DNA from 4 places in the Streptomyces sp. NPDC053048 genome. Region 2 is predicted to be linked to each of the others. Evidence: riboswitches for the same ligand, from Rfam matches in the RefSeq annotation. Region 2 holds a riboswitch; each other region holds the start of a gene.

Region 1 (4,186 bases), on a different contig from region 2:
TGGCTCGCGGGCCTGCCCTCCAGCTCCTCGCACGCGCTGTTCGGCGGCCTGATCGGCGCGACCATCGCCTCCGTCGGTACGGGCGCCGTCCACGGTGACGCCGTCGTCATGAAGGTCCTCATCCCCGCCGTCGTCGCCCCGGTCGTGGCCGGCCTGGCGACCGTGCTGGCCACCCGGATGACCTACCGCCTGGCGCGCAACACCGACCCCGAGGCCAGCGCCAAGGGCTACCGCGCCGGCCAGATCGCCTCGGCGGCCCTGGTCTCGCTCGCCCACGGCACCAACGACGCCCAGAAGACGATGGGCGTCATCACCCTCGCGCTGATCTCCGGCGGCGCGCTGGGCGCCGACGCCGACCCGCCTATGTGGGTCATCGCCTCCGCCGGCATCGCCATCGCGCTCGGCACCTACCTCGGCGGCTGGCGCATCATCCGCACCCTCGGCAAGGGCCTGGCCGACATCCAGCCGCCGCAGGGTTTCGCCGCCCAGACCGGCGCCGCCGTCACCATCCTGGCCTCGTCCCACATCGGCTTCGCGCTCTCCACCACCCAGGTCTGCTCCGGCGCCGTCATGGGCGCGGGCATGGGCCGCAAGGGCGGCGTGGTGCGCTGGTCCACCGCCGGCCGCATGGTCGCCGCCTGGGGCCTGACGCTCCCGGCCGCCGGCCTCGTCGGTGGCGGTGCCGCGCTCCTGGCCGACCAGGGCGACTGGGGCGTCACCGCGGTGGCCGTCCTGGCCGTGGCCGCCTGCGGCGCGATCTGGCTGGCCTCGCGCCGCAAGCCGGTCACCCACGACAACGTCAACGACCTGAACGAGCCGCAGGGCGTCTCCGTCCCGGCCGAGCCCGTCGGCGTGGTCACCGCGGCCCTGCAGGCCGTCGCCCCGCCGCCGGCCGGCCCCGCCGTCACCCCGGCCGCCGCTCCCGCCCCCGCCCCCGCCCCCGCGACGACCGGCTGACCGCCGGGCAACGGAGGAGAACCACATGAACATCGACTGGGCAGCTCTCGGCCAGGTCTTCGGCGTCAGCCTCGTCTTCACCATCGCCCTCGTGGCCGTCTTCACCCTCGGCATCGTCGGCACGTCCCGCAAGGCGCAGGCCACGGCCGGCGCCCCGGCCACCGGCCCGAGCGCGCCGGCCCGCATCGGCGCGTACACCTGCTTCGCGCTGTGCGCGGCCGCCGTGGGCTACGGCATCTACCTGATCGTCGCCTGATCACCGCTTGACCGCCGCCTCACCGCGGCCTCGCACCCGTGCGCACGACAGCGCCGGTCCGGCACCGCCGGACCGGCGCTTCGTCGTTGCCCGCGTCGCCCGCCGCCCCACCCGTGGCCGGCAGCCTCACCGCAGGTCAGGGTGAGTTGACTGCCCTTCCCGGGCCGTGGTGGACTTCCGGAGCCAAACGGCGACAGCAGAGGAAGCCGGTGCGAATCCGGCGCGGTCCCGCCACTGTCACCGGGGAGCGTCCTCCACCGACGGCCACGGCCCGCCACCACGGGCTGGAAGGCCGGAGCGACGCCGATCCGGGAGCCAGGAGACTCTGGTCGCCGGTCACGTCGAGCCAGGGCGCGGACCCTGAGTGAGGACACATCGCCATGCCCGGCCGTCGCATACCGCCCACCCGCTCCCGGCTCCCCGAAGGCACGACGGCGGCCTGACCCCATGCGCGCGACGCGTCACGACCCCATCGGTTTCGCGTGCGGTGCGGCGCTCGGCTTCGCCTGCGACCTCGTCCTCGGCGACCCGCGCCGCGGCCACCCCGTGGCCGCCTTCGGCCGGGCCGCGCACGCCGTCGAACAGCGCCTGTGGCGCGACCACCGCGGCGCCGGCGCCCTGCACACCGCGCTGTGCGCCGGTGGCACCGCGGTCGGCGCCGCCCTGCTGGCCAGTGCCGCACGCCGCTCCCGCACGGCCGGCATCGCCCTGACCGCCGCCGTCACCTGGGCCGTGCTGGGCGGCACGTCCCTGGGCCGCGAGGCACGCGCCGTCGGCGCCGCGCTCGCCGCCGGCGACCTCGCGGCCGCCCGCGAACGGCTGCCCCACCTGTGCGGACGCGACCCGCAGGCACTGGACGAGCAGCAGATCGCGCGCGCGGTCGTGGAGTCCGTCGCCGAGAACACCTCCGACGCCGTCGTGGGCGCCCTGGTGTGGGGCGCGCTCGCCGGCGTCCCCGGCCTCGCGGGCTTCCGGGCCGTGAACACCCTCGACGCGATGGTCGGCCACAAGTCCCCCCGCCACCGGCGCTTCGGCTGGGCCTCCGCCCGCCTCGACGACGTCGCCGGCTGGCCCGGCGCCCGGCTCACCGCCGCCCTCGCCGTCCTCGCGGGCCCGGACCCGCGCGGCGCCCTGCGCGTGGCCCGGCGCGACGCCTCCCGCCACCCCAGCCCCAACGCCGGCCCCGTCGAGGCCGCCTTCGCCGGGGCCCTCGGGGTACGGCTGGGCGGCACCCTCGCCTACGCGGGCCGCGTCGAACACCGTCCGGTGCTGGGCGCGGAGAACCGGCCCGTCGAGGTGGGGGACATCGAACGCGCGGTACGGCTCTCGCGCCGGGTGTCGGTACTGGCCCTGGCTACGGCCGTGCTGACGAGGACGGCCGTGGCGGCCGTGACGAGGAGGAAGCGTTGTCGGTGACGGCTGGGAGGGGCGGGGGCCTGCTGGTGGCCGGCACGACCTCCGACGCGGGCAAGAGCGTGGTGACCGCCGGGATCTGCCGCTGGCTGGTCCGCAAGGGCGTCAAGGTCGCGCCGTTCAAGGCGCAGAACATGTCGCTCAACTCGTATGTGACGCGCGAGGGCGCGGAGATAGGGCGCGCGCAGGCCATGCAGGCCGCCGCCGCGCGCGTCGAGCCGAGCGCGCTGATGAACCCGGTGCTGCTCAAGCCGGGTGGCGACCGCAGCAGCCAGGTGGTGCTGATGGGCAGGCCCGTCGGCGAACTCAGCGCGCGCGGCTACCACGCGGGCCGCCAGGAGCAGCTGTTCGGCACGGTCACCGAGTGCCTGGAGGAGCTGCGGCGCACGCACGACGCCGTCATCTGCGAGGGCGCCGGCAGCCCGGCCGAGATCAACCTGCGGCGCAGCGACATCGTCAACATGGGCATCGCACGGGCGGGCCGGCTGCCCGTGGTCGTCGTCGGCGACATCGACCGCGGCGGCGTCTTCGCCTCCTTCTTCGGCACCACCGCGCTCCTCTCGGCCGAGGACCAGGAGCTGATAGCGGGCTACATCGTCAACAAGTTCCGCGGCGACGTGAGCCTGCTGGAGCCGGGCCTGGAGATGCTGCGCGACCTGACGGGCCGGCGGACGTTCGGCGTGCTGCCGTTCGCGCACGGTCTGGGCATCGACGAGGAGGACGGCCTGCGCGTCTCGCTGCGCGGTGCCGTGCGCGAGTCGGTGGTGGCCCCGCCGCACGGCGCCGACGTGCTGCGGGTGGCGGTGTGCGCGGTGCCGCTGATGTCCAACTTCACGGACGTGGACGCGCTGGCGGCCGAGCCGGGCGTCGTCGTGCGGTTCGTGGACCGGCCGGAGGAACTGGCCGACGCCGACCTCGCCGTGGTGCCGGGCACCCGCGGAACGGTCCGGGCACTGGCCTGGCTGCGCGAGCGCGGCCTCGCGGACGCGCTGGCCCGCCGGGCGGCCGAGGGCCGCCCGGTCCTGGGCATCTGCGGCGGCTTCCAGCTGCTGGGCGAGCGGATCGAGGACGAGGTCGAGTCCCGCGCCGGAGTGGTCGAGGGACTGGGGCTCCTGCCGGTACGGGTGCGGTTCGCGGCCGGGAAGACCCTGGCCCGGCCGGTGGGCGAGGCCCTGGGCGAGCACGTCGAGGGCTACGAGATCCACCACGGCGTCGCGGACGTCCGGGGCGGTGACGAACCCTTCCTGGACGGCTGCCGGGTCGGCGCCGTATGGGGCACCCACTGGCACGGCTCGCTGGAGAGCGACGGCTTCCGGCGCGCGTTCCTGCGCCGCGTGGCGAAGGCGGCGGGACGGGCGTTCGTCCCGGCCCCGGACACGTCGTTCGCGGCACTGCGCGAAGAACAGCTGGACCGCCTGGGCGACCTGATCGAGGAACACGCGGACACGGACGCGCTGCTGCGGCTGATCGAGGACGGGGTGCCGGCCGGTTTCCCGTTCATACCGCCGGGGGCGCCGGCCGTGCCGGCGCCGGACCACGACACAGGGGGTAAGCACTGAT
Region 2 (4,186 bases):
GGGACGGTGAAGGACGGCGTGAACGGCGTGGCGCTCGCCGTCTTCCTCTTCTTCTTCCTGGCCGTCACCGTGATGGGCTTCATGGCCTCCAAGTGGCGGCAGGCCGAGAACGCGGACAACCTCGACGAGTGGGGACTGGGCGGGCGCTCCTTCGGCACCTGGGTCACCTGGTTCCTGCTCGGCGGCGACCTCTACACCGCGTACACCTTCGTGGCCGTCCCGGCGGCCATCTACGCGGCCGGTGCGGCCGGGTTCTTCGCCGTGCCCTACACGATCATCACCTATCCCCTCGTCTTCACCTTCCTGCCACGCCTGTGGTCGGTGGCGCACAAGCACGGCTATGTCACCTCCTCCGACTTCGTCCGTGGCCGGTTCGGTTCCCGTGGACTCTCCCTTGCGCTGGCTGTGACGGGGATCCTCGCGACAATGCCGTACATCGCCCTGCAACTCGTCGGCATTCAGGCCGTACTGGACGTCATGGGCGTCGGGGGCGGCGAGAACACCCACTGGTTCATCAAGGACCTGCCGCTGCTGATCGCCTTCGGCGTGCTCGCGGCCTACACCTACTCCGCGGGGCTGCGGGCGCCCGCGCTGATCGCCTTCGTCAAGGACACGCTGATCTACATCGTCATCATCGTGGCGATCATCTACATCCCGATCCGGCTGGGCGGCTTCGACGACATCTTCGCGAAGGCCGGTGACGCGTTCGCGGCCGAAAACCCGGCAACGGGCAAACCGCGAGGCTCCCTCGTCACCGGCGCACAGGCGCAGTGGGCGTACGCCACGCTCGCGCTGGGTTCGGCGATGGCGCTCTTCCTCTATCCCCACTCGGTGACGGCGGTCCTCTCCAGCAAGGGCCGCAATGTCATCCGCCGCAACACCACCATCCTTCCCCTCTACTCCCTGATGCTCGGCCTGCTGGCGATGCTCGGCTTCATGGCCCTGGCCGCCGGGGTGAAGGTGAAGAACGGACAGCTGGCGATCCCCCAGCTGTTCGAGGACATGTTCCCGGACTGGTTCACGGGCGTGGCGTTCGCCGCGATCGGCATCGGGGCGCTGGTCCCGGCGGCCATCATGTCGATCGCCGCCGCAAATCTGTTCACCCGCAACATCTACAAGGACTTCCTCAAACCGGACGCCTCTCCCGAGCACGAGGCGAAGGTCTCCAAGCTCGCCTCCCTGCTGGTCAAGGTCGGAGCGCTCGTCTTCGTCCTCACCATGGACAAAACGGTCGCCATCAATTTCCAGCTGCTCGGCGGCATCTGGATCCTGCAGACCGTCCCCGCGCTCGTCGGCGGCCTCTTCACCCGCTGGTTCCACCGCTGGGCCCTGCTCGCGGGCTGGGCGGCCGGCATGGCCTACGGGACCTGGCGGGCGTACGAGACGCCGAGCGCCACCCAGGCCCACTTCGGGAACACCAACCTCATCCCCCTCATCGGCGAGAAGGGCTACATCGGCCTCACCGCCTTCGCGCTCAATGTGATCGTCGTCATCGTCGCGACCTTCCTCCTGAAGGCCCTCCGCGCGCCGGACGGCGTGGACGAGACGAAGCCGTCGGACTACACGGCCGACGCCGGCGACCCGGGCGTGAGCCGGGACCTCCCCCCGGCCACCGCGGGGGCCCCTGGCGGCCACTGACCCCACCCTGGCGGGCCCGTCCGCCCCGCCTCCACCAAGAGGGCCGTCGCACCCCCGTCCAGGGGCTGTGGCGGCCCTCTGCCGTGCGTGTCCGTACCCTTGTGGAGGCCTTACGGAGCCCGCCCGTTAGCACATTCCGCGACCGTCTCATGACGGGACGACACAACATGTGGGGGCGCGTGCGGAGGGCGGCACTAGATGTATGCTCATCCTCGCTGATGTCGCAGGGGAATCCGGTGGAAATCCGGAACTGTCCCGCAACGGTGTATGTGTGCGCATATACCCAGCGCACCTGTAGTCCGAGGACCTGCCGTCAGCCGCCCACCACCGAGCCTGCCCTGGGCTCGGCCATGGGCGTTGAATTCGTCCGGGCCCCGCGGGTTGGGCCGACGGACGCCTACGCGGCATGCCCCGGTCCGGTCGGCATGCCCGTACGCGACCGTCGCGCTCTCCCGCCCGGCCCACCCAGCCGAGCGAGGGAGAGCCACACGTGACCATCGCGCCCGCAGATCCGGTTTCAGCGAACGCGGAGGCGAGCGGCGGTCCCGGGACCGCGCTGCTGCGCACCCTGACCGATCTCACCGCAGATCTGCCTTCCACCGACCCCGGCAAGGTCGCCGCCGCCGCGCTGCGCGGCCGCAGCGCCGCGTCGGACGAGGCCGAGCTGCGCTCCCTCGCCACCGAGGCCGCCGCCGGCCTGATCTCGGAGGAGCCGGAGTACTCCCGGCTCGCCGCCCGGCTGCTCACCCGCGCCATCGCCGACGAGGCGGCCGGCGAGGGTGCCACCTCTTTCTCCGCCTCGGTCGCCACCGGCCACCGCGAGGGCCTGATCGCGGACGAGACCGCCGCGTTCGTGGCCGCGCACGCCGAGCGCCTGGACGCCCTGGTGGACGCCGCCCTCGCCGGCGGCGCCGACGACCGCTTCGGCTACTTCGGCCTGCGCACCCTGCACAGCCGCTACCTGCTGCGCCACCCGATCACCCGCAACGTGATCGAGACCCCGCAGCACTTCCTGCTGCGCGTGGCCTGCGGCCTGGCCGAGGACCACTCCGAGCGCGCCCTGGACGACGTCGCCGAGCTCTACCGGCTCACCAGCACGCTCTCCTACCTGCCGTCCTCCCCCACGCTGTTCAACTCCGGCACCCGCCACCCCCAGATGTCGTCCTGCTACCTGCTGGACTCCCCGCTGGACGAGCTGGACTCGATCTACGACCGCTACCACCAGGTGGCGCGCCTGTCGAAGCACGCGGGCGGCATCGGCCTGTCGTACTCGCGCATCCGCTCCCGCGGCTCGCTGATCCGCGGCACCAACGGCCACTCCAACGGCATCGTGCCGTTCCTGCGCACCCTCGACGCCTCCGTCGCGGCCGTCAACCAGGGCGGCCGGCGCAAGGGCGCGGCCTGCGTCTACCTGGAGACCTGGCACGCGGACATCGAGGAGTTCCTGGAGCTCCGCGACAACACCGGTGAGGAGGCCCGCCGCACCCACAACCTCAACATCGCGCACTGGATCCCGGACGAGTTCATGCGCCGCGTCGAGGCGGACGCCGACTGGTCGCTGTTCTCCCCCGCCGACACGCCGGACCTGGTCGACCTCTACGGCGACGAGTTCGACGCCGCCTACCGCCGGTACGAGGCCGAGGGCAAGGCCGTCAAGCAGATCCCGGCCCGCGTGCTCTACGCCCGGATGATGCGCACCCTCGCGCAGACCGGCAACGGCTGGATGACGTTCAAGGACGCGGCCAACCGCACCGCCAACCAGACGGCCGAGAAGGGCGCGGTCGTCCACTCCTCGAACCTGTGCACCGAGATCCTCGAGGTCACCGACGACGGCGAGACCGCGGTCTGCAACCTGGGCTCGGTCAACCTGGCGCAGCACCTGGGCGCCGACGGCGAGATGGACTGGGAGAAGCTCGACCGTACGGTGCGTACGGCCGTCACCTTCCTCGACCGCGTCGTGGACATCAACTTCTACCCGACCGAGCAGGCCGGCAGCTCCAACAGCCGCTGGCGCCCGGTGGGCCTGGGCCTGATGGGTCTGCAGGACGTCTTCTTCCGTCTGCGCCTGCCCTTCGACTCCGCCGAGGCGAAGGCCCTGTCCACCAAGATCTCCGAGCGGATCATGCTCGCGGCGTACGAGGCCTCCGCCGACCTCGCCGAGCGCAACGGCCCGCACCCGGCCTGGGCCGCGACCCGCACCGCCCGCGGTGTGCTGCACCCCGACCACTACCCGAACGCCGTCCCGGCCTGGGCCGAGCGCTGGGAGGCGCTGCGCGCCCGCATCGCCGAGGTCGGCATGCGCAACTCGCTGCTGCTCGCCATCGCCCCGACGGCGACCATCGCCTCCATCGCGGGTGTGTACGAGTGCATCGAGCCGCAGGTCTCCAACCTCTTCAAGCGCGAGACGCTCTCGGGTGAGTTCCTGCAGGTCAACACCTACCTGGTGGAGGACCTCAAGAAGCTCGGCGTGTGGGACCGCACCACCCGCGACGCGATGACGGACGCCAACGGCTCGATCCAGGACCTGAAGTGGATCCCGCAGGAGGTG
Region 3 (4,186 bases), on a different contig from region 2:
TCGCCGACGGCGCCCGCGTGCTGGCCGTGGCGGAGCCGGCGGTGGTCCGCGCCGCGGTCGTCCACGCGCTCGCCCTGCCCCCGCAGACGTTCTGGCGCCTGGACGTCCCCCCGCTGACCCTGACGGAACTCACCGGCCGCGCCGGCCGCTGGAACCTGCGCTGCGGGCGGCCGCTGGGCTAGGGCGTGTCCGACGGGTCGGCACGGGCCCGTCGGACACGCCCGGGGTTGCCGCCGCGCCGGACCGCGTCCCACCGCCCCTCAGCGGTGGTACCGGCCGGCGCGGCGGCGGCTTGTGACGGCTACCGCGCGCCGCCGAGCTCCGCCCGCACCTGGCGGGCGCCCTCGACCAGGCTCTCCAGGGAGCCGCGGACCTCCGCCCAGCCGCGGGTCTTCAGACCGCAGTCCGGGTTGACCCACAGGCGTTCGGCCGGAATGGCCTCGAGGCCCTTGCGCAGCAGCGCGGCGACCTCCTCGGGGCCCGGCACGCGCGGCGAGTGGATGTCGTAGACGCCGGGCCCGACCTCGTGCCCGTAGCCGGCGACGGCGAGTTCACCGGCGACCTGCATGTGCGAGCGGGCGGCCTCGAGGCTGATGACGTCGGCGTCCAGGTCCTCGATGGCGGCGATGATCTCGCCGAACTCCGCGTAGCACATGTGGGTGTGGATCTGGGTGTCGGCCCGGACGCCCGAGGTGGCCAGCCGGAAGGCCTCGGTGGCCCACTCCAGGTAGGCGGTCCGGTCGGCGCGGCGCAGCGGCAGGGTCTCGCGCAGGGCGGGTTCGTCGACCTGGACGACGGCGGTGCCGGCGGCCTCGAGGTCGTTCACCTCGTCCCGCAGGGCCAGGGCGACCTGACGGGCGGTGGCGGCGAGCGGCTGGTCGTCGCGGACGAAGGACCAGGCGAGCATGGTGACGGGCCCGGTGAGCATGCCCTTGACCGGGCGGTCCGTCCGCGACTGGGCGTAGGTGGTCCAGGCGACGGTCATGGGCTCGGGGCGGGAGATGTCTCCGGCGAGGATCGGGGGACGGACGTAGCGGGTGCCGTAGGACTGCACCCAGCCGTGCTGGGTGGCCAGGTAGCCGGTGAGCCGCTCGGCGAAGTACTGCACCATGTCGTTGCGTTCGGGTTCGCCGTGGACGAGGACGTCCAGTCCGGTCTTCTCCTGGAAGTCCAGGACCTCGCGGATCTCGGCGGCGATGCGCTCGTCGTAGGCGGCCGCGTCGATGCGTCCGGCGCGCAGGTCGGCGCGGGCGGTGCGCAGTTCGCGGGTCTGCGGGAAGGAGCCGATGGTGGTGGTGGGCAGCAGCGGCAGGTTCAGGCGGGCGCGCTGGGCGGCCGCGCGTTCGGCGTAGGGCTGGGGGCGGCGGGTGTCGGCGGGGGTGACGGCCTCGGCACGCGCGCGTACGGCCGGGTCGCGGGTGAGGGCGGAGGCGGCGCGCGAGGCGCGGGCGGAGCGGTTGGCCGCGAGTTGCGGGGCGATGGTGTCGCTGCCCTCGTTCAGGCCGCGGGCCAGGGTGACGATCTCGTCGGTCTTCTGCCGGGCGAAGGCGAGCCAGCGGGCGACCTGTGGGTCCACCTCGCGTTCGGCGGCCGCGTCGAGGGGGACGTGCAGCAGGGAGCAGGAGGGGGCGACGTCCACCCGGTCGGCGAGGCCGAGCAGGGTGGCGAGGGTGGACAGGGACTGCTCGAGGTCGTTGATCCAGACGTTGCGCCCGTCGACGACGCCCGCGATCAGGCGCTTGCCGGGCAGGCCGCCGGCCGCCGCGAGGTCGTCGAGGTTGGCGGCGGCGGGCCCGGTGAAGTCCAGGGCCAGGCCGTCGAGGGGGGACCTGGCCAGTACCGGCAGGGCCTCGCCGAGCCGGTCGAAGTAGGTGGCGGCCAGCAGCCTGGGCCGGTCGGTGAGGGCGCCCAGCTCGCGGTAGGCGCGGGCGGCGGCGTTCAGGACGGCCGGGGGCTGGTCCTGGACCAGGGCGGGCTCGTCGAGCTGGACCCATTCGGCGCCTGCCGCGCGCAGGTCGGCCAGGACCTCGGCGTAGACGGGCAGCAGCCGGTCGAGGAGGGTCAGGGGCTGGAAGCCGGGCGCGGTGCCGGGGGCGGGCTTGGCCAGCAGGAGGTAGGTGACGGGGCCGACGAGGACGGGGCGGGCCCGGTGGCCCGCCGCCAGTGCCTCGCGCAGTTCGCCGACGGGCTTGGCGGAGTCGGCGGTGAAGACGGTGTCGGGGCCCAGTTCCGGTACGAGGTAGTGGTAGTTGGTGTCGAACCACTTCGTCATCTCCAGCGGCGGGACCTGCTGGGTGCCGCGGGCCATGGCGAAATAGCCGTCGAGGGCGTTGTCCCGGACGAGGGCGCGGTGGCGGTCGGGAACGGCGTCGACCATGACGGTGGTGTCCAGGACGTGGTCGTAGAGCGAGAAGTCGCCGGTGGGGACCTCGTGGACGCCGGCGTCGGCCAGCTTCCGCCAGGCCTCGCGGCGCAGGGCGGCGGTGGTGCGGTGCAGGTCGTCGGCGGTGACGCGGCCGGCCCAGTAGCCCTCGACGGCCTTCTTCAGCTCACGGTTCGCCCCCTGCCGGGGGTAGCCGTGGACGGTGGCCCGCGCCCGGGGGGCGGTCGTGCCGTCGGTGTGTGCTGCCACGGAACTCTCCTTCGCGAGTCGCGGAAGTCGTCGCGGCGGCCCGAGCGGGCGGAGGAACGGCAGACCGCGGGCGGTGCACACCGTGCGCGCCCGTCCGTACCGCCGGCCCGCCCTCGAGGCCACCGAGATCGCCGCGTGCGGTCGCACGCGGGCAGGCGGCAGGTATTCGGACTCGCGGGCGTGTCGTGTCCCGTTCAGGACACGACGCCTAGTGGCCGTCGCTTCCCGGACCGGTCGGGGACGCGGTCCAGTGCGTATGACGGCGGTCGTTCCCGCTCACCGCTGCGGGGCAGTCCCGGATTCCCACCGGGTTCCCTCTTGCGACGCCTCCCGCCTGGCGGGCGGGGCGAACCGGCTGCGTACCCAGCCTAGACACACGTGCCCGCCCGCGGACAGGGGTTTCGCCCCCGCATTCGATCTTTGACTCGTCCGGCGGTGTATGGGTGGACTTCCAGTTGAACGAGGGCGAGCAGTTGTACGCGAGGAGCTGGTCGGGGATGGGTCGGCGGCCGGTCGTCGACGAGAACCGCACGACGTGCGTGCCGTTCCCGGAGGAGCCCTGAAACCTCTTCCCGCCGTCTTCCCTCTCTTCAGGAGACCCCCTGTGAAGAGGAGCGACAACCGTGGGCCTGACGTCCCAGACCTTCCTGCTGACCCTCGTGGTCATAGCCGTCGCGGTGACCGCGCTGGTGCTGTGGCTGTGGCCACGGGCCGCGAAGAAGGGCCCCCTGGCGCTCGTCTCCCGGCTCGGGCTGCTCGTCATGGCCCAGCTGTGCATCCTGTCCGTGCTGCTCGTCGCGGCGAACAACGAGTTCGGCTTCTACTCCACCTGGAAGGAGCTCCTCGGCCAGAACTCCCGCAAGCAGGCGCTGCGGGCCGGCTCGGGGGACGGCAAGCGGCCGCCGGCCCTGACGGTCAAGGGGCAGGAGTCCATCGGCCTGGGCCCGAAGGAGAAGGCGGGACGGGTGGACCGGATCGAGATCCGCGGCCCGGTGACCGGGCTGAGCATGGACGGCTTCGCCTATCTCCCGCCCCAGTACTTCCAGAAGGGGCACGAGAAGGACACCTTCCCCGTGATCGTGTCGATCACGGGCCAGCCCGGCCAGTCCATCAACCTCATCACCAAGGCCAAGGTCCCCCAGGCCGCCTCCAAGGCCGTGATGGCGGGCGAGATGAAGCCGACGATCGTGCTGATGCTGCGGCCCTCGGTGGTCGCCGACCGCGACACCAACTGCACGGACGTGCCCGGCGGCCCGCAGGCGCTGACCTTCTTCAACCAGGACGTGCCCATCGCCGCCAACGACGTCTACCGCGTGGACAACACGCGCGGCGCCTGGGGCGCGGTCGGCAACTCCACCGGCGGCTACTGCGCGTTGAAGATGGCCATGACCAACCCGTACCGCTACGGCGCCGCGGCCGGCCTGTCCACCGACCTCTTCGCCCGCCAGGACGGCACCACCGGCGACCTCTACGCCGGCAACAAGCAGATCCGGAACGAGTCCGACCTGACCTGGCGCCTGGAGCACATGTCCCCGCCGCCGGTCTCCCTGCTCC
Region 4 (4,186 bases), on a different contig from region 2:
CAGCCGTTCCAGCACGGCCGGGTCCGGTGCGTGACCGGGGCGCTCGGCCAGGGACAGGTCGGTCAGTTCGGGCGTCAGGGTGAGGACGGCGTCCGCCAGCGCGTCGTCGACCGGCGTGTTCTCGACCGTGAGGGAGGACAGGCCGTGCGCGCCCGCCAGCGCGCGCAGCGACGCGGGGTCGAACGCGCCGCCGCCGGCCAGGATCAGGGTCTCCAGGGAAGCGAGGGTCGGCGAGCCCACGAGGGCCGCCAGTCCCGCGCCGGTGAACCGCGGTGATTCCAGGACGAGATCCGCCAGCGACGTCAGACCGTCCAGCGCCTCGACGCCCTGGTCGGTGAAGTCGCCCGACAGGACGAGGGTCCGCAGCCCGTGCTGCCCCCTGACGGCCTCGACCGCCGCGTCGGAGGCGCCGGCCAGGTCGATCACGGTGAAGACGTCGGGAGGGAACGTCGCGAACGCGGCGAGGCTCTCGCCGGTGACGTCCGCCGCGTAGACCAGCCGCGTCCCGTCGGGGACCTCGACCGCGCCCCGGGGCTCGAGTTCCACCGGCTCCGGGCCGGCGGCCTCGGTGTAGGCGACCAGGGAGCCTGGAAGTCCTTGCTCCGGAAAGTGAATGACGCGGTTGCTCATACGCCCCATGGTAAACAGCGATCACGGTCGAGCCCGGTGGCTGCCACGGCCGGCTCGAGGCCGTCGCGAGCGCCGCCTCTTTGTTCATACCTCATAGAATCCTGCCGATGATTCGGTGGGCCGGACCGAGCGGGTTACCCGGCGGCAAGCTGGCAGTCTCTCCTTTGTGAAGGATCTGATGGGGCATGAGGATCACCTCGCGCCTTGTTGATTTCCTACGTACACATGGAGGGGCGAGGATGAGCTTCAGCGACGAGGTGCTGATAACGGGCATGGGGGCGATGACCCCCCTCGGCGTCGGCGCGGCGCGGTCGTGGAAGGGCCTGCTGGCCGGGGAGTCCGGTGTGACGGGGCTGGGGGAGGAGTGGGCCGCGGACCTGCCGGTGCGGGTGGCCGGCCGGCTGCCCGTCGAGCCGGCGGACCTGCTCGAGCGGGTGGAGGCCCGCAAGTGGGACCGGTGCGAGCAGATGGCGGTGGTCAGCGCCCGCGAGGCGTGGGAGGACGCCGGGCGGCCGCAGGTCGAGCCCGAGCGGCTCGCCGTCGTCATCGGTACCGGCACCGGCGGCATCCTCACCACGCTCGCGCAGGACGACATCTACGAGAAGTCGGGCGCACGCCGTCTCTCCCCGTTCACCGTGCCCATGCTCATGCCCAACGGGCCGGCGGCGTGGGTCAGCATGGACCTGGGCGCACGGGGCGGCGCGCGGACGCCGGTCAGCGCCTGTGCGTCCGGAGCGGAAGCCATCGCGATGGGCCTCGACCTCATCCGGGCCGGACGGGCCGACATCGTGGTGGCCGGCGGCGTCGAGGCGTCCTTGCACCCGTTCTGTATTGCCGCGTTCGCGCAGATGAAGGCCCTGTCCACGGACCAGGGAGACCCGGCGGCGGTGTCCCGTCCCTTCGACGCAGGCCGCAGCGGCTTCGTCATGGCCGAGGGCGCGGGTGTGGTGGTCCTGGAGCGCGCCGGGTTCGCGCGTGCCCGCTCGGCCCGCACCTACGGCAGGCTGTCGGGTGCCGCGGTCTCCTCCAGCGCGCACCACATCACCGCGTCGGACGCGGAGGGGCAGGTCCATGCCATCCGGACGGCCCTTCGCGACGCGGACCTCGTACCCCGGGACATCGACAACGTCCACGCGCACGCCACGTCCACCGAGTCGGGCGACCTGGCGGAGGCGGAGGCGGTCGGCAAGGCGATCGGCCGGCACGCGGCGGTGACGGCCACGAAGTCGATGACCGGTCACATGCTGGGCGCGTCCGGCGCCGTGGCGGCCATCGCGGCACTGCTGACGCTGCGGGACGGAATGCTGCCGCCGACCCGCAACCTCGAGACGCCGGACCCGGCCGTCGACCTGGACGTGGTCCGCGGCGAGAGCCGTGCCGGGGACTGGTCGGCGGGCCTGGTGAACTCCTTCGGCTTCGGCGGGCACAACGTGAGCCTGGTCTTCACCCGCGGCTGACACCGGGTGCCGTGTGCTGCCGTAGGCTGGCGGTGCAGTCGGTTCGCCCCGTCCGCCAGGCGGGGCGTCGTAAGAGGGAACCCGGTGGGAGACCGGGACTGCCCCGCAGCGGTGAGTGGGAACGACCGCCGTCATCCGCACTGGGCCCGGCCGGGCCCGGGAAGCGACGGCCTGTAGGAGCCCGGCTCGAAGAGCAGGCGCGCCCGCGAGTCCGAAGACCTGCCACTGCCCGCGCGCCACCGTGGGGCGCGGTTACACCGGGACCTCGAGGGCGGGTCGGCGGCGGCAGGGGGGGGCACCTTCCTGTCCTTCGCGCGGATCCCGCCCGCGGGGTCGTCGAGAACTCGCGAAGGAGAGTTCCGTGACCATCGACACCCAACTGGCCGCCGGCCCCGGGCACAAGTCCCCGGCCGACTCGCGCGTGACGCTGGCCCACATCATGAGCGAGCACGACACCAACCTCTACGGCACCATCCACGGCGGCGTCATCATGAAACTGATCGACGACGCCGCGGCGGCCGCCGCCGGGCGCCACGCGAACGGCCCGGCGGTCACCGTCTCGGTCAACCGCATGGCGTTCCTCGCCCCGGTACGGGCCGGGGACCTCCTCACCGTGCACGCGGAGCTGGAGCGGGCCGGACGCACGTCGATGGACGTGGGCGTCCGCGTCACCGCCGAGCGGTGGAACGCCTCCGGGCCCACGGCCGAAGTCGCCACCGCTCAGCTGACCTTCGTCGCCATCGACGCCGACAGCCGCCCCCGCCCGGTCCCGGTCCTCGACGCGCCGGAAGCCGGGCCCGCGGGGCGGGGCGGCACGCCCTAGGGACGGACGTAGGGCCGGGTCATGATCTCCATGTTGTGGCCGTCGGGGTCGTCGAAGTACACGCCGCGGCCGCCGAAGAGGTTGTTGATCCGGCCGGGGTCGGTGTGGGCGGGGTCGGCGTAGTAGGTGACCCCGACCGCCTCGAGGCGGTCGATCATGGCGTCGAACCGCCCGTCGGGCACGAGGAACGCGTAGTGCTGCGACTGGATCGGCTCGTCCCTCATCTCGTAGTAGTCGAGCGTCACGCCGTTGCCGAGATCGACGGGCAGGAACGGGCCGAACGGCGCACCGACCTCCAGCCCCAGGATCGCGGCGATGAACTCGGCGGACAACTGCCGGTCACTGGCGTAGACAGCGGTGTGGTTCAGCTGGACGGCGGTTTCCGGCAGCTCGGTGGTGTGCGGGGACTGGGCGTGAGGCATCGTGGTGTATCTCCGGGTCTCGGGATTCTCAGGGAAGCGAAGACGCGGAGGAATGGGCGGGCCCCGTGCCCGCCTCGAACTCACGCCGAGGCCGGGGACCCAACTCGTGTATGGCCCATGGCCGACCCGGCAGTCACCCGACCGACCTTACTGCCCGTCAGGGGACGTGGCAACGCCTGGCATGCTACGGACATGACCATGGAAGCCCCCGAGGAGTTCGAATCGCACCGGCCCCGGCTCTTCGCGCTCGCGTACAGGATGCTCGGTTCGGCGAGCGAAGCCGAGGACGTCGTGCAGGACACGTATCTGCGCTGGAGCACGGTCGATCCCGCCGGGATCCGCACACCGGCCGCCTGGCTCACCAAGGTCATGACGAACCTCTGCATCAACCACCTCACCTCCGCCCGTGCCCGGCGGGAGCTGTACGTGGGGCCCTGGCTCCCCGAGCCGGTCCTCACCCGTACGGCCGCCGCCGACCGGCTCGGCCCGCTGGAGACCGCCGAGCAGCGCGAGTCGGTGTCGCTCGCCCTGCTCACCCTCATGGAGCGGCTCACTCCGGCCGAGCGCGCGGTGTTCGTCCTGCGTGAAGCCTTCGGGCACAGCCACCGGGAGATCGCCGAGGCCGTCGGTATCGAGGAGGTCCACTCACGGCAGTTGCACCGCCGGGCCCGCGAACGGCTCCAGTCGCCGCGCAGGCACTTCGACGTCGACGACGGACAGCGCAGGGAGATCGTCGAGCGCTTCTTCGCCGCCGCCCTGGACGGCGATGTCGCCGGGCTGGAACAGCTGCTGGCCGAGGACGTGGTCGCCTGGGCCGACGGCGGCGGACAGGTGTCCGCCGCACGCCGGCCGGT

The links. A riboswitch is a leader RNA that binds a small molecule or an ion and turns the genes downstream of it on or off. The one in region 2 is predicted to bind cobalamin.
Region 1: it holds a riboswitch for cobalamin, as region 2 does, so the genes downstream of both, ACIG36_RS04935 (cobalamin biosynthesis protein) here and ACIG36_RS26080 (ribonucleoside-diphosphate reductase subunit alpha) in region 2, are expected to answer to the same signal.
Region 3: it holds a riboswitch for cobalamin, as region 2 does, so the genes downstream of both, metE (5-methyltetrahydropteroyltriglutamate--homocysteine S-methyltransferase) here and ACIG36_RS26080 (ribonucleoside-diphosphate reductase subunit alpha) in region 2, are expected to answer to the same signal.
Region 4: it holds a riboswitch for cobalamin, as region 2 does, so the genes downstream of both, ACIG36_RS15825 (acyl-CoA thioesterase) here and ACIG36_RS26080 (ribonucleoside-diphosphate reductase subunit alpha) in region 2, are expected to answer to the same signal.

Annotation. Positions count from the first base shown of each region.
Region 1 covers NZ_JBITZS010000001.1:1,030,150-1,034,335, reverse strand. The annotation lists gene ACIG36_RS04945 (anion permease) at 1-957, shown strand, start outside; gene ACIG36_RS04940 (hypothetical protein) at 983-1,213, shown strand; cobalamin riboswitch at 1,412-1,539, shown strand; gene ACIG36_RS04935 (cobalamin biosynthesis protein) at 1,661-2,629, shown strand; gene ACIG36_RS04930 (cobyric acid synthase) at 2,626-4,185, shown strand; gene ACIG36_RS04925 (putative cobaltochelatase) at 4,185-4,186, shown strand, end outside.
Region 2 covers NZ_JBITZS010000010.1:59,210-63,395, forward strand. The annotation lists gene ACIG36_RS26070 (DUF3311 domain-containing protein) at 1-10, shown strand, start outside; gene mctP (monocarboxylate uptake permease MctP) at 7-1,638, shown strand; cobalamin riboswitch at 1,811-1,968, shown strand; gene ACIG36_RS26080 (ribonucleoside-diphosphate reductase subunit alpha) at 2,129-4,186, shown strand, end outside.
Region 3 covers NZ_JBITZS010000004.1:324,878-329,063, forward strand. The annotation lists gene ACIG36_RS12405 (histidine phosphatase family protein) at 1-182, shown strand, start outside; gene metE (5-methyltetrahydropteroyltriglutamate--homocysteine S-methyltransferase) at 302-2,632, opposite strand; cobalamin riboswitch at 2,793-2,952, opposite strand; gene ACIG36_RS12415 (alpha/beta hydrolase) at 3,256-4,186, shown strand, end outside.
Region 4 covers NZ_JBITZS010000005.1:406,191-410,376, reverse strand. The annotation lists gene ACIG36_RS15835 (thioredoxin family protein) at 1-630, opposite strand, end outside; gene ACIG36_RS15830 (beta-ketoacyl-[acyl-carrier-protein] synthase family protein) at 870-2,087, shown strand; cobalamin riboswitch at 2,158-2,308, shown strand; gene ACIG36_RS15825 (acyl-CoA thioesterase) at 2,527-2,910, shown strand; gene ACIG36_RS15820 (VOC family protein) at 2,907-3,332, opposite strand; gene ACIG36_RS15815 (RNA polymerase sigma-70 factor) at 3,525-4,186, shown strand, end outside.